DNA from 2 places in the Herbiconiux aconitum genome. Region 2 is predicted to be linked to the other one. Evidence: riboswitches for the same ligand, from Rfam matches in the RefSeq annotation. Region 2 holds a riboswitch; the other holds the start of a gene.

Region 1 (7,659 bases), 1.9 Mb from region 2:
GAGGGCAAGGGTGGAGTTGCGGATGCGCACGACACGATTGCCCGCCTCGTGCAGGTCGTCGAGGCGACGGATGTCGCGTTCATACTGACGTGTGCTGGTTCTGTGCTGGTCGCCGTCGTACTCGACGATCACCTTCCACGCGGGGTAGATCATGTCGACGCGGGCGATCCAGGTTCCGGATGCGTCGAACACGTTGATGCCGATCTCGGGTTCGGGTAAGCCCGCGGCGAGCAGGCGCAATCGCACCAGGGTCTCCCGGCGTGATTCGGCACCGTCGCGCACCTGCGCGACAACTCGCCGGGCGCGCACACTGCCGCGCCCCCGGAATGCGGCGACTCGTTCTGCCAGTTCCTGGACCGTGCAGTACGGGCGAGGGTCGCGAGGCACCTGTCGCGCCGGGGTGAGGACGAGATGATCACCGGCCGCTACGAGATCGTCGTCCGACAGGGAACTCGCCAAGTGACACCACGTTGTGGACGGGTCGGAGAGGGGCAGCCCGTACCGCGTCGCAACCACGAGGAGCTCGTCGGAGATCTGATGCCCGATGACGCCGCGAGCCTTAGCCGCACGTCGTTGGCCGACAGTGGAGACGTGGATGTCGGCACCGTCACGCCACTCGGTCGGCAGCGGCACGCCCCACAGCTCCGCAGCGGTGAGGTGCGAGAAGAACTCGATGTCGCGCATCCGCCGTGCGTAAGCATGGCAATGCTGAACGAGGGACAGCGGGCCGCCTCGTGCGACGCGCACTCCGCGGAACGGACGTGCCAGATCGTCGCCGCGTAGCCGGTCGGTTCCCACGCCGAGGTCGAGCGCCTGCGCCAGCGCGAACGGTGACCGCCGAAGAGGCTCGGGAAGCGGATCTTTGCGAGGCACCCACCCATCCTCCTGTGCCCGCCCCCTCCATCCTGAGTTATCCACAGCTCCACTCTCCCGGGGGCGGGCGACTCGTCCCTAACTGGGCACGTTCGGCGAATTCTGCCCCGTTTGGGACGAGTCGCGCGAGGCGGGGCGGGCCTATACTGGGGGCACACGGGAGTCCGGTGAGCCGGGCTGAGAGGAAGGTTCTCAACCTTCGACCGTCGAACCTGATCTGGATCATGCCAGCGCAGGGAGGCATCTCTGGGTTTCGGCGTGGTGGCCGTCCGCGAAAGCGGACAGCACCTACGACGTGCCCGCCCGTGCCCCTTCCACTGAATGAAAGGGCACGAAAAGTGCACACCACCACAGCTCAAGCCGCACGGCGCACCCGCGTCAGCTACCGCTGGCGGGTCGTCGACATCGTCGTCGCCAGCGTCATCGGCGTCGCCTCCGGACTCATCTTCTGGGTCTGGAACCTCACCTACACCCCTGTCAGCGCTCCCCTCGAAGCGCTCCTCCCCGGCGCGCAGTCGCTCGTGTACGGCTTCTGGCTGTTCGCGGGTGTGCTCGGCGGGCTCATCATCCGCAAACCCGGTGCCGCTGTCTTCACCGAACTCGTGGCGGCCGTGGTCTCGGCTCTCGTGGGCACCCAGTGGGGCGTGCTCACCCTCGTGTCGGGCATCGTGCAGGGGCTCGGCGCCGAGATCGTGTTCGCGATCTTCCTCTACGCGAACTACCGCGTCTACGTCGCCATCCTCGCCGGCGCCGGAGCGGGACTCGCCATGGGCATCAACGACTCGATCCTCTGGTATGCCGGAAACGGCATGGACTTCAAGACGATCTACGTCGTCTGCGCGGTCATCGGCGGCGCCGTGATCGCGGGTCTGCTCTCCTGGGTGGTGGTGCGGGCTCTCGCCCGAACCGGCGCGCTCAACCGCTTCGCCTCCGGGCGTGAGGTGACGGCGAGGGCGTAGCGGATGCCGCGGAGCCACGAACCGGCGACACCGGTGCAGCCCCTTCCCGCAGGCTTTCGGGCCGCGGGCTGGGGCTGGCGGCATGCAGGGCGCTCCTCGTGGGCGGTTCGGGGACTCGACCTCGTGATCGAGCCGGGCGAGCGTGTGCTGCTGCTCGGCGCATCCGGGGCCGGTAAGTCGACGCTGATCCAAGCCTTCGCGGGTGTGCTGGGCGGCGCCGACGAAGGCGAAGAAGAGGGCACCCTCGAGGTCGCCGGCCACGACCCGCGCCACACCCGCGGTCGAGTGGGCCTGGTGGCGCAAGACCCCGATTCACAGATCGTGCTCGCCCGCGTGGGCGACGACGTGGCCTTCGGATGCGAGAACCTCGGCGTGCCCCGCCCCGAGATCTGGCAGCGGGTCGACCGAGCGCTCGGCGCGGTCGGACTCGACCTGCCGCTCGACCGCTCGACCTCGGAACTCTCCGGGGGCCAGAAGCAGCGCGTGGCGCTTGCCGGCGTCGTGGCGATGCAGCCGGGGGTGATCCTGCTGGACGAGCCGACGGCGAACCTCGACCCCGACGGCGTGGTGGAGGTGCGGGATGCGGTCGCCGACCTGGTGCGCCGGTCGGCAGCCACCTTCGTGGTGATCGAGCATCGCGTCGACATCTGGCTCGACGTGGTGGACCGGGTGGTGGTGCTGGCGCCCGGCGGGGGAGTGCTCGCCGACGGCGACCCCGCGACCGTGCTGGGACAGCGCGGCGACGAGCTCGCCCGCGATGGCGTCTGGGTGCCGGGTCGCGATCCGCTCGCGGGTCGACCAGCCCGCCCGGCGCGCGTGCGCCGGCCATCCCGATCCGAGCATGCGGCTGAGCACGGTGCGGCATCGGCCGTGCGCCCCACTGCGGTCGGCGGGGGATCGGATGCCCGCAAGCCCGTCCTGCTGACGGCGCGCGGACTCGACGTGGCACGGGTCGCCGGTGTCACGGTGGCTCAGGGGATCGACCTCGAACTCCGCGCCGGGGAAGCCACCGCCATTACCGGCCCGAACGGAGCAGGCAAGACGACTCTCGCACTCACGGTGGCCGGCCTCATCCCGCCCGCCGGAGGTGTGCTCGAAGCATCCGCCGCACTCGCCGACGGAACACATACCCGGCGCGGCATGCATGCGCCGTCCACCTCGCCGATCGCCTGGCGCTCTCGCGACCTGCTCACGCGCATCGGGATGGTTTTCCAAGATCCCGAACACCAATTCGTCACCGGCAGCGTGCGCGCCGAACTGGAGATCTCACTCGCGACGCTGAAGCTCGTGCCCGACGAGATCTCCGCGCGCGTCGCCGAGGTGGCGAGCCGACTGAGGCTCGACCGGCTGCTGAACGCCAATCCCTTCACCCTTTCCGGTGGGGAGAAGCGGCGGCTCTCGGTCGCCTCGGCCCTGGTGGCCCGGCCGCGCGTCCTCGTGCTCGACGAACCGACCTTCGGGCAGGACTCCCGCACCTGGGCCGAACTCGTTCGCCTGCTCGCCGAGCAGCTCGATCGCGGAACCGCCGTCGTGGCGGTGACCCACGACCGCGCCTTCGTCGAAGCCCTGGCCGATCAGGAGATCGTCGTGGGCACGCGGCACCGCGCGACCTCAGCCGAGGCGACCCGCTCATGACCGTTCTCGCCCCGCCCCGAGGTACCCGGCGCATCCATTCGATCAACCCCGTCGCGAAGCTCGCCGCCTCGCTCGTGCTCAGCGCCATCCTGCTGGTCACCATCGACTGGGTCTCGGCGGCTGTGGCGCTCGCGCTGGAGAGCGTGCTCTTCGTGTGGGCGGGTCTCGGCCCGCGCGCCTTCTTCCGTCGCACGTTCGCGATCTGGATCGCAGCGCCGCTCGCCGGCCTCACAACGCTCCTCTACGGCGTCACCTCCGGGCAGGTCTACTGGCAGTTCCTGCTCATGGAGATCAGCGACGGCTCGATCTCGCTGGCCGTGGCGACGGTGCTCCGCATCCTCGCCATCGGGCTCCCCGCCGTCGTTCTCTTCGCCACCATCGACCCCACCGACCTCGCCGACGGCCTGGCTCAGGTCTGGCACCTGCCGAGCCGATTCGTGCTCGGCGCGTTGGCGGGCCTGCGCCTCATCGCACTCTTCTTGCAGGACTGGCGCCAGCTCGAACTCGCCCGGCGGGCCCGTGGTCTCGGCGACTCCGGCCGGCTGCGGCGCTTCGCCAGTCAGGCCTTCGCCCTGCTGGTCATCTCGATCCGTCGGGGCAGTAAACTCGCCACCGCCATGGAGGCGCGCGGGTTCGGCGGAGCGACCGTGCGCACCTGGGCCCGTGAGTCGTCGTTCGGCGGGCGCGAGTGGCTCCTCGTGCTCGTCGGGGCCGCGATCGGCGCGGTGGCCATCGCCGTCGCGGTCGCGACCGGCTCGTTCAACTTCATCATCGGATGAGCGGGGCTGACATGAGCGGGGCGGTCACATGACCGTGATCCTGATCGACGGCCCGAGCGGCTCGGGCAAGACTCTGCTGGCGCTCCGGATGCGCGACCACTGGGTCGGCGCCGACCGTCCGACCCTCGTGCATCTCGATGACGTCTACCCCGGGTGGGACGGCCTGGATGCCGCGGGCGAGCAGGTGAACCGGCACCTCCTCGAGCCGCTGCGCGCAGGCCTGCCCGCGCGCTGGCAGCGATACGACTGGACCGCCGGAGAACCGGCCGAATGGCACGATGTCGACCCGTCGCATCCGCTGATCGTCGAGGGCTGCGGCGCTCTCACGAGATCGAACAGGGCCCTGGCCGACCTCGCCATCTGGGTCGAGACCGATGACGAGACGCGCAAGGCGAGAGCGATCGCGCGCGACGGCGAGAGCTACCTGCGGGAGTGGGACCGCTGGGATGCGCAGTGGCGGGCGTTCGTGCGCCGCGAGAATCCGCGCGAACTCGCCACGATGGTCGTGCCGACCTGACGTCAGCCCTTCGTGCGCGAGTCGATGAACGCCGAGATCACGGGCACCGGATTGGTCAGGCGCCAGAGCGGCCCCGGGTCGCGGAGGCGCTGGTCGAGTTCGAGCAGCACGGTGATGTCGCCGTCGGGGGTCGTGACGGTGACGCTGCCGACCTGCTCGCCCTTCGCTCCCGTGGTGATCGGTTTCGCGTCGACGCGGTACTGCAGCCCCGAGGCGTCCCAGAGCATCCGTGATTCCGTGGCCGTGGCCACGCCTCGCGCCGTCTCGCCCCAGGGGGTGGTGTATGTCACGAAGGCTTGCCCCTCGGTCACCACGTCGGTCTGCGTGATGGTGCCCGCAGCCGAACCGGCGAGGGCTTCGAGGTCGGCGTCGAGCGTGTCCCAATCGGGTTCCCGGATGAACGCCCCGTAGAGCGTGGCTGTGGCGGCATCGGTTCCGGATGCGCCGCTTGACGAACCGGCGACCGGCACCGCCAGCGCGAACAGGTAGCAGATGCCGGCCTGATCGGTGTAGCTGCGCGAGACGCCCGTGTAGCCGAGTTCGGGCTGGTAGGCCGCGAGGTTGTCGACCCGGCGGTTGCCCGGCAGCGTGATGTCGTCGGCGTCGGATGCCATGATCTCCGAGATCGACGCCTCGGAGAACGCGAAGGCGCTCACCCGGGCGAGGTCGGAGGCGGTGCCGATGTCGTTCTCGTCGAGCCCCGTGGCATCGACCACCGTGATGCCCGTGAGGCCTCGGGCGGTGAGCCAGGCCTGGGCGGCCTCGAGATAGGCGTCGATCGATCCGTAGGCCCAACGGGCGAGGGTGTCGGCGTGGTTGTTGCTCGAGCCGAGCAGCATCGCCTCCATCATCTCGCGCTGTGTCCAGTTCTCGCCCTGGGCGACCGCGACGGTGCGGGCGCTCTCGGCGATGTATTTCTGATAGCCGTCGGCGTCGGCCTTCGATACCGCGATCGTCGGCCCTTCGCTGCCGGCGGCCAAAGGCTTCGCGGCCAGCACCACGAGTGCGGTGATGATCTTGGCCGATCCGCCCATCGGCACGGCCTCGGTGAGTCCGGCCGAGGCGATCACGGGTGTCGCCACGTCGGCCACGATCGCACTCGCCCCGGTGGCCGGCATGGTGGGGCTGGCCGTGGTGGCGGCGCCGCCCGTGGTCTCGTCGACCGAGGCGCTCGCCGACGGAAGGGGGCCGACGAGTGTCGCGGGGCCGTACAGTCCGAGCCCGAGGATGACGAAGACGCCGACGAGCACGATGACGGCTCTCACCGCCTTGCGCCCGACCGTCGTTGCCATGACTCCAGGCTACGGGGGCGACCATACCCTCCCGGGTATCGACTCGGTTGCGAGTTGCTGAGCATCTGCCGTCAAGCCGTGGGCGCCGCTCGTCCTAGCCGTCTGCGGCGTGCTGACCCGCGCTACCCCCAGCCGAGCTCGTGCAGCTTCTCGTCGTCGATGCCGTAATAGTGCGCGATCTCGTGCACCAGGGTGACGTGCACCTGGTCGCGGAGTTCGTCGACGTCGGCGCAGATCGCCAGCAGCGGCTCCCGGAAGACGGTGATGCGGTCGGGCATCTCGCCGAAGCCGTATTGCCCCCGTTCGGTGAGGGCGACGCCGTCGTAGAGGCCGAGGAGATCGAGCGAGCCGTCCTCCGGGCGGTCCTCCACCACGAACATCACGTTGTCGAGGCCGTCCATCATGTCGTCGGGCAGACGGTCGAGTTCGTCGCCGACGAGTTGCTCGAAGGCTTCCGCATCCATCTCGACCATGAGCATCCTGTCGTGCGTGATTCGTGCTGTGAGACGACGATGGCCCGGGAGAACCCGGGCCATCACGCTGTGCAACTAGCACATCTGGGGTGAATAACGGGACTCGAACCCGCGACATCCGGCACCACAAGCCAGCGCTCTACCAACTGAGCTATATCCACCATGTTCACCTCGCAATCGCGATTGCGTGGCAACGATAGAAGATTCTATTACATCCGCGAGCCGAATTCGCGCACCACGTCGGCCGAGAGGGTCTTGAGCTCGGTTGAGGTGGGCCCGGGCTCGGCGATGAACACCGCTTTGCGGTAGTACTCGAGCTCGCGGATCGACTCCAGGATGTCGGCGAGGGCTCGGTGGCCGCCGGCCTTCTCCGGGGCGTTGAAGTAGACCCGGGGGAACCAGCGACGGGCGAGCTCCTTGATGGAGGAGACGTCGATGCTGCGGTAGTGCAGGTGGCCGTCGACCCGCGGCATGAACTTCGAGATGAACGAGCGGTCGGTGCCGATCGTGTTGCCCGCGAGCGGGGCCTGCTGGGGAGTGGGCACGAACTTCAGGATGTATTCGAGCACCTGGTATTCAGCATCCGCGAGACTCACCCCATTCGGAATCTCCTCGGAGAGACCACTCGTCTCATGCATCTTCGTGACGAAATCGTTCATGTTCGCCAGTGCGGAGTCGTCGGGTTTGATGACGATGCTGAAGCCCGGGTCGACCAGTGCGAGGTCGAAGTCGGTGATGACCACCGCCACCTCGACCAGCTCGTCGACCTCGAGGTCCAACCCTGTCATCTCGCAGTCGATCCAGACGAGACGGTCTGAGGAAGAGCTCATGAGCCGAGTCTAGCGGCGGCCTCGGACACCGCGGGCGCTCGTAGAATGGCGCCGATGATCACAACACTCGCCATCCTCCTCTTCGTCAACGCCGCCTGGAACGCGATCGTCTGGCCGCAGTTCTTCAAGCGGGTCAACCGCGACGAACGCGCTCGCGACGACGCCGGCAAGCCTACGACCTTCCTCATCGTGCACGCCGTGCTGATCGGCATCTCGCTGCTCATCGCCGCAATCTCGGCGGTCGTCGCAATCGTCGCGCTGGTGAGCCAGTAGGACGTCGCATCCGGCTCTTGCGATATAT
Region 2 (7,659 bases):
GTCATCGCGCGCCCTCGTTCCGGAGTTCCGCGAAGCGCGCAGCGGCGGCCCGCGGATCGGGCGACGCGCAGATCGCCGACACCACGGCCACACCGGCCGCCCCTGCGGCGACCAGCCCCGGCACATCCGCCTCGACGATCCCGCCGATCGCGACGCAGGGCAGCGACGACGCGGCGGCCAGAGCGGCGAATCCGTGGATGCCGAGGGGCTCCGGATGGTCGGGCTTCGTCGTGGTGGGGCGGATGACGCCGACTCCCAAGTAGTCGACCGTGCCCTCGGGCAGGGCGGCGACCGCGGTGAGGTGGGCGGGGGTGTTCGCGGTGAGGCCGATGACGGCATCCGGACCGAGGAGGGTGCGCGCCGCCGACACCGGCAGGTCGCTCTGGCCGAGGTGCACGCCGTCGACCCGCGCGCCGGCGAGCCGCGCGGCGAGCACCACGTCGACGCGGTCGTCGATGAGGAAGAGGGCCCGCCCGTCGATCACGGCGGCGAGTTCGACCGCTGCGGCCAGCAACGCGGCGGGGCTGGCGTCGTGATCGCGCAGCTGCACCGTGGTCGCGCCGCCGGCGACGGCGGCGTCGACCACCGCGGCGAGTCCGAGGCCGTGGCGCCCGGCCATCGCGGTGTCGGTCACGAGGTAGACGCCCAGCGCGAGGCGCATTCCGACCGAACGATCGGATGCGCCGGAATCGCCGGATGCGCCGGATACGACTACTGCGCCGCCCGGGCGCACGCTCACGAGAGCCGCGCTTCGGCCGCGACCTCGGCCGGAGTCACCGCGGCCAGCGCGTCCAGCAGCCCGACCGCGAAGCTCCCCGGCCCGGCGGCAGTCGCCGCCGCGTGCTCGGCGGCGATGCCGTAGACGCTGGAGGCCGCCACGGCGGCATCGAACGGCGATGCCGCCGCCAGGAAAGCCGCCATGACGGCGCCGAGCGCGCATCCGCCGCCCGTCATTCTCGTGAGCATCGCATGGCCGTTCGCCACCCGCACCCAGCCGAATCCGTCGGTGACGATGTCGACCGGTCCGGAGATCGCGACCACGCCGCCGGTGCGGCGGGCAATCGCGCTGCCGGCTTCGAGGGCGTCTTCGGCCGTGTCGACCGCGTCGACGCCCCGTCCGCCCGATCCGGCGCCCGAGAGCGCGATGATCTCCGACGCGTTGCCCCGCACGATGGCCGGCCGGAATTCCAGCAGCTCGTGCGCCAGCGCCGTGCGGATCGGCAGCGCCCCGACCGCCACCGGGTCGAGCACCCAGGGCGTGCCCTCCTGGCGAGCGGCCGCGACCGCCTCGCGGGCGGCGTCACGCTGTTCGTCGGTCGGGGTGCCCAGGTTCACCAGGAGCCCCGAGGCGATGCGCGCGAACGGGCCGGCCTCGCCCGGGATGTCGCACATCGCGGCCGAGGCCCCGATCGCGAGCAGCGCGTTGGCGGTGAATCCGGTCACCACCGCATTGGTGATGCACTGCACCAGCGGTTCGCGCTCGCGCAGGGTGGCGAGGAGGTCGGACGGGTGGACTGGCGTGCGAATGCTCATTCGCGACATCCCTTCGCTAGTACGAACTAGATCAGGTTCGACGGGTTTCATCTCAGCCCGCGAAGGGCACCCCGTGTCACTACCGACGAGGCTAGCAGCGCGCGTATTCACAGGGCGCTTAACGGCATCACATAGGTGCCTCATAGGAAACTGTCAATACTGGAACTGTGACCATCGACAGATCTCTCATCTCCGGCAGTTCTTCCAGCGGAGCCAAGCAGCCGAAACTCCGCCGCGCTGACGGCACTCCGGTGCGTGCGCTCGTGGTCGACGACGAGAACACCCTCACCGATCTGCTCTCGATGGCTCTCCGCTACGAGGGCTGGGAGGTCAAGACCGCGAGCGAGGGCCGCCAGGCCATCACGATCGCCCGCGAGTTCCGCCCCGACGTCATCGTGCTCGACGTGATGCTGCCCGACATCGACGGCCTTCAGGTGCTCAACCGGGTGCGCGCCGACGGTCACGAGACCCCCGTTCTCTTCCTCACCGCGAAGGATGCCCTCGACGACCGGATCGCCGGCCTCACCGCCGGCGGAGACGACTACGTCACCAAGCCGTTCAGCCTCGAGGAACTGGTCGCGCGCCTGCGCGGCCTCATCCGTCGCTCGACCCTCGTCGTGGCCGACGCCGACGACCCGGTCGTGACGGTCGGCGACCTCGAGCTCAACGAAGACAGCCATGAGGTCTTCCGCGACGGCGATCCCATCGAGCTCACCGCCACCGAGTTCGAACTGCTGCGCTTCCTCATGCGCAACCCGCGCCGGGTGCTGAGCAAGGCGCAGATCCTCGACCGGGTCTGGAGCTACGACTTCGGAGGCAAATCGAGCGTGGTGGAGATCTACATCTCCTACCTGCGCAAGAAGGTGGATGCCGGTCGTCCGGCGATGATCCACACGGTCCGCGGCGCAGGCTACCTGCTGAAACCCGCGCTGTGACCATTCGCCGCACGCTGATCCTGAGCGTGCTCGGCCTGATCGCCCTGGCGGGGCTCGTGATCGGCGTCGTCAGCACCATCGCGCTCAACGGCTTCCTGCTCGACCGGCTCGATTCGCAGGTGCAGGAGGCCTCCGACCGAACAGTCTTCTCGATCACCACCCAGGCGCAGCCCACCGGACCACAGCCGGGAATCTCGCTCGGGCAGGCCTCAGGAACCGTGGTGGCAGTGGTCTCGGCCGGAGTCGCCACCAACGGCTACGTGCTCGACGACACCGGTCAGCTGCAGCCGTTGACCACGGCGCAACTCGCCGCGCTCGACGGGGTTCCCGGGTCGGCGGTGACCCAGCTCGTGCCGGCCGACGGCGGGGGAGCCAGCGTCGAAGCCCCTGATCCGCAGAGCGTCACCATCGACGGTCTCGGCGCCTATCGGGTGGAGGGGCGTACCGTCACCGCAGCCGGCGACATCGTGGTGACCGGCCTGCCGTTGGCCGACGTCAACAGCACCGTCTCGCAACTCGTGATCGTGATCGTGCTGGTCACCGCCGGCGCCATGGCGCTCGCCGGAGTCGCGGGCTTCCTCGTCATCCGGCTCGCCCTGCGTCCGCTCGACCGCGTCACTGCGACGGCGTCGCGCGTGGCCGAACTCCCACTCGACCGCGGAGACGTCGCGCTCGCCGAACGGGTGCCGGCCTCCGACACCGACCCGAGATCCGAGGTGGGCCGGGTCGGTCTCGCCTTCAACCGGATGCTCGAACACGTCGCGAGCGCCCTCACCTCCCGTCAGCACAGCGAGAACAAGGTGCGCCAGTTCGTGGCCGATGCGAGCCACGAGCTCCGCACGCCGCTCGCCTCGATCCGGGGTTACGCTGAACTCACCCGCCGCACGGCGCCGGAGCTGCCCGACGAGGTCTCGCACTCGCTCGGCCGCATCGAGTCGGAGGCGACCAGGATGACGACCTTAGTCGAAGACCTGCTGTTGCTCGCACGCCTGGATGCCAAGCCCGAACTCGATCTCACCGAGGTCGACCTGTCGATCGTGCTCGTCGACGCCGTGAGTGATGCCCACGTCGCCGGCCCCGACCACGTCTGGGACCTCGACCTGCCCGAGGAGCCCGTTCTCGTCTCCGGCGACGCCCCGCGGCTGCACCAGGTGTTCACCAACCTGCTCGCCAACGCACGGGTGCACACGCCGGCCGGCACCACTGTGCGGGTGAGCGTGACCGCGGATGCGCGGGAGGAGGCATCCGTCGCCCTCGTCACCGTGGCCGACGACGGACCGGGTATCGCCCCTGAACTGCTGCCGACACTGTTCGAGCGCTTCGTGCGCGGCGACGCCTCGCGCTCACGGCACGCGGGCAGCACCGGGTTGGGCCTCGCGATCGTCGAGGCGGTGGTGGATGCGCACGGCGGCAGCGTGAGCGTGCGCAGCGAGCCGGGCGAGACGGTGTTCACGGTGGCGATCCCGCTGCGGGCGACCGGCTGACGCGTCGCGCCGAGAAATGAGCCGAGTCCGTTTCTGCCGCGATCGGGGTACGTTGAAGAGCAGGCCATTTTGGCTGAGGGCCATAAGCCCGAGTCCCGAAAGGTATGGAACCCCTACATGAACATCCTGCTGATCGTCATTGCCGTCATAGCCGTGATCCTCTTGTTCACGGGAGGCTTCGTGCAGACCCTGAACTTCCTGCTCTGGATCGGTCTGATCCTCCTGGTCTTCGCGGTGATCGTCTTCATCGTGCGAGCCGTCTCGGGCAACCGGAAAGTCTGACCCTCATGCCCGATGACGAGCAGAGCGAACCCATCATGGTCGGCAGCGACGACGCGTCCGTCGTCGAGAAGGCCGAGGGCATCATGGCGCAGGTGAAAGCCGACGCCGGGGATGCCTCCGAGCCCGAGCTCGTCGACCTCCTGCGGGAGCGCTTCGCCGACGCGGGCATCGAATCCGACGACCACGACCTCGCCCGCATGGCGCGGTGGATCGCCGGAGACGAATAGAGGCAAGAAACGCTGATCAGGAAACGCTGATCACAGCGACCCGCGCATCCGATTTGCACTGGATGCGCGGGTCGCTTACTCTGTACGAAGCCAAAGACCGCTGGTCATCGATGTGCGCGAAAGCAACCATCGATCGAAGTCTCGTGAGAACGAAGACCCGCGCAGGTGCACGTAGTTAGTTCGAGCAGGTCTCCTGCTTCTCCTCGCTCCGGCCCTGTGCCGGAGCTTTTCTGTTTGTCTGAACAGCTTGTGAGCCTCCGTACAGCAGTCGTCCCGGCTGAAACTGACTACTACTAGGAGCGCCATGGCGAACAAGGAAGCCTCGGTAGCCGAGCTCACGGAACTTTTCCAGAGCTCGACCGCCGTTCTGCTGACCGAGTATCGCGGTCTCACGGTCGCACAGCTCAAGCAGCTGCGCGGCTCCATCCGTGAGCACGCGTCATACGCCGTGGTAAAGAACACGCTGACCAAGATCGCGGCGAACAACGCCGGCATCTCGTCGTTCGACGACGAGCTCGCCGGTCCGTCCGCGATCGCGTTCGTTCACGGAGACCCCGTGGCCGTCGCCAAGTCGCTGCGTGACTTTGCCAAGGCAAACCCTCTGCTGGTCGTGAAGGGCGGTTACTTCGACGGTAACCCTCTGACCGCCGCCGAGGTCACCAAGCTCGCCGACCTCGAATCCCGTGAAGTTCTGCTGGCGAAGCTCGCCGGTGCCTTCAAGGCTTCGCTGTTCGGTGCCGCATATCTCTTCAACGCCCCGCTGTCGAAGGCCGTTCGCACGGTCGATGCGCTGCGTGAGAAGCAGGAGTCCGCTTCCTGAGCGCAGGCTCGTGAGCGGTTGAACTAACTACCAAACAAGGAGAACATCATGGCAAAGCTTTCCACCGAGGAACTGCTTGACGCATTCAAGGAGCTCACGCTCATCGAGCTGAGCGAGTTCGTCAAGGCATTCGAGGAGACCTTCGAGGTCACCGCGGCTGCCCCCGTCGCCGTCGCCGGCGTTGCCGGCCCGGCCGCCGCTGCCGAGGAGGTCGAGGAGCAGACCGCTTTCGACGTCATCCTCGAGTCGGCCGGCGAGAAGAAGATCCAGGTCATCAAGGAGGTGCGCGCACTCACCAGCCTCGGCCTCGGTGAGGCGAAGGCTCTCGTTGACGGCGCCCCCAAGGCCGTGCTCGAAGGCGCGACCAAGGAGGCCGCTGACAAGGCCAAGGCTCAGCTCGAAGAGGCTGGCGCCACCGTCACCCTGAAGTAGTCTTCTCTCCTTCCAACGGATGCCCCGGGCCACTGGCTTGGGGCATCCGTCGTTAACTCCTCGCGAGGAGCGCCAGGGAGGCGGATGCGTGGGCGGCCGCCTCGGAGCGGGTGGGGGCCGGGGTGAGGTCGAGCAGGCGGCGGCGGTGGGGCTCGCCGAGCAGCACGGAGTAGAGAGCCGCCGCACGGGTGGGCGTGTCGCCGCCGGGCGGTAGGTAGCTTGCCAAGAGGTCGATCGAGTGCAGTGGTCCGCTGGCATAGAAGGTCTGCGCCAGATCGGGGAAGCGCCGCGCCTCGGCGATCACCGACCGGTGCAGGGCGACCGCGGAGTCGGAGTGCAGCACCATGACCATCTCGGTCGCCACGTCGATCAGGGAGCCGGCATCCGTCGCCACCGCTCGGATGTGGTCGTGCTCTCGCTCGACGGCCGCAGCGAACAACGCCGCCTTGTCGCCCACGTCGGTGTAGAGGGTGCGCTTCGTGACTCCGGCGGCGGCCGCGATCTCGTCGAGGCTGGCGGCGCCGAAGCCGCGCCCCGCGAAGGTTGCGACGGCGGCGTCGAGGATGCGTTCCCGCCGCACTGCGCGCTCGTAGGCGGTCGGTCTGCCGCGCTTCGCCATCCGGCCTCCCCGCTGTTCAGGGTAAATGATACTATCTAGTGTCATTAAAGGAGGCTCGCATGGCCCTGATCGCACACGTCGCCATCGTCGACGACTGGGAATCGGCACGCAACCTGGGGGAGTACGAGGTCTCCACGCGCGGTGTGAGCCTCGACGAGGCGGGGTTCGTGCACGCGGTCGCCCTCGACGGCGTGCGCGGGGTGCTCGATGAGTTCTACGCCGACATCCGCTTCTCGCTGCTGCTCGTCGTGCTCGACACGGATGCGCTGGCCGCCGCCGGTCTGCAGGTCACCGAGGAGACCCCCGGCTTTCCGCACATCCACGGGCCCATTCCCACCGACGGCCCCGCTGTCGTGGCCGAACTGCCGATCGACCGCGCCGCCGGCGACTTCGTGGTGCCCGACCTCAGCCGATTCGCGGGCGGGGACGCGCCGTCGACGAGCGCATGATGAGGGTGGCCGGCAGCACCGTGTGACGCTTCGGGGGCGTCCAGCCGGGCTCCTCGAGCTGGCGGATCACCCAGTCGACCACCTGTTCGCCCTGCAGATCGGGCCGCTGCTCGATCGAGGTGAGCCCGAACATCTCGGCCAGGGGGTGGTTGTCGATGCCGATCACCGAGAGATCGTCGGGCACGGAGATGCCGAGCTCGCGCGCCGCGAGGATGACCCCGATCGCCACCTCGTCGGCCGCGGCGAAGATCGCCGTGGGGCGTCGACGGGGGTCGCCCAAGATCTGCTTTCCCACGCGATAGGCGCTCGGGATGTCGAAGCGGGTGGCGACGTAGGAATCCTGGTCGTAAGGGATGCCGGCCTCGGTGAGCGCCTCCATGTACCCCTTCAGGCGCTTGGAGTGCACGTGGAAGTCCATCTGCTCGTCGACGTCGCCGCCGATGTGCATGATGTCGCGGTGCCCGAGCAGCAGAAGGTGCTCGGTGGCGAGTCGTGCGGCCGCCACGTCGTCGATGCTGAGCGTCGGGATGCCTTCGAGCGGCCCTCCGATGCCGGCGATCGGCTTGCCGAGGGCGAGCAGTCGCTCGGTCTCCTCGGGCGTGATCTCGAGGGTGACCGCGATAACCGCGTCGACGCGCTTGCGCACCAGGAAGTACTCGAAGACGCGTGTGCGTTCGGCGTGCGATTTGGTGAGGTTGTAGAGCATGAGGTCGTAGCCGCGGTCGAGCAGCGCGCGTTCGACGCCCTCGATGATGCTGCCGAAGAACCACTGATTGATCACCGGGATGATGACACCGACGTTGTTGGTGCGACCGGTCACGAGGCTCGACGCGCTGGAGGACACCACATAGCCGAGGGTGGCTGCGGCCTGCGCCACG

Evidence for each region. A riboswitch is a leader RNA that binds a small molecule or an ion and turns the genes downstream of it on or off. The one in region 2 is predicted to bind thiamine pyrophosphate.
Region 1: another riboswitch for thiamine pyrophosphate. It lies ahead of N1027_RS10955 (ECF transporter S component); the one in region 2 lies ahead of thiM (hydroxyethylthiazole kinase).

What each region holds. Positions count from the first base shown of each region.
Region 1 covers NZ_JANLCM010000001.1:2,310,999-2,318,657, forward strand. The annotation lists gene N1027_RS20135 (DUF559 domain-containing protein) at 1-873, opposite strand, end outside; TPP riboswitch at 1,020-1,130, shown strand; gene N1027_RS10955 (ECF transporter S component) at 1,212-1,832, shown strand; gene N1027_RS10960 (ABC transporter ATP-binding protein) at 1,836-3,467, shown strand; gene N1027_RS10965 (energy-coupling factor transporter transmembrane component T family protein) at 3,464-4,246, shown strand; gene N1027_RS10970 (nucleoside/nucleotide kinase family protein) at 4,275-4,763, shown strand; gene N1027_RS10975 (D-alanyl-D-alanine carboxypeptidase family protein) at 4,766-6,055, opposite strand; gene N1027_RS10980 (metallopeptidase family protein) at 6,178-6,528, opposite strand; tRNA gene N1027_RS10985 (tRNA-His) at 6,614-6,689, opposite strand; gene orn (oligoribonuclease) at 6,738-7,358, opposite strand; gene N1027_RS10995 (SCO4848 family membrane protein) at 7,413-7,631, shown strand.
Region 2 covers NZ_JANLCM010000001.1:409,143-416,801, reverse strand. The annotation lists gene N1027_RS01875 (bifunctional hydroxymethylpyrimidine kinase/phosphomethylpyrimidine kinase) at 1-5, opposite strand, end outside; gene thiE (thiamine phosphate synthase) at 2-739, opposite strand; gene thiM (hydroxyethylthiazole kinase) at 736-1,542, opposite strand; TPP riboswitch at 1,525-1,617, opposite strand; gene N1027_RS01865 (response regulator transcription factor) at 1,701-2,468, shown strand; gene N1027_RS01860 (sensor histidine kinase) at 2,465-3,952, shown strand; gene N1027_RS01855 (hypothetical protein) at 4,070-4,234, shown strand; gene N1027_RS01850 (hypothetical protein) at 4,240-4,461, shown strand; gene rplJ (50S ribosomal protein L10) at 4,766-5,281, shown strand; gene rplL (50S ribosomal protein L7/L12) at 5,330-5,713, shown strand; gene N1027_RS01835 (TetR/AcrR family transcriptional regulator) at 5,766-6,332, opposite strand; gene N1027_RS01830 (DUF952 domain-containing protein) at 6,392-6,781, shown strand; gene N1027_RS01825 (LacI family DNA-binding transcriptional regulator) at 6,738-7,659, opposite strand, start outside.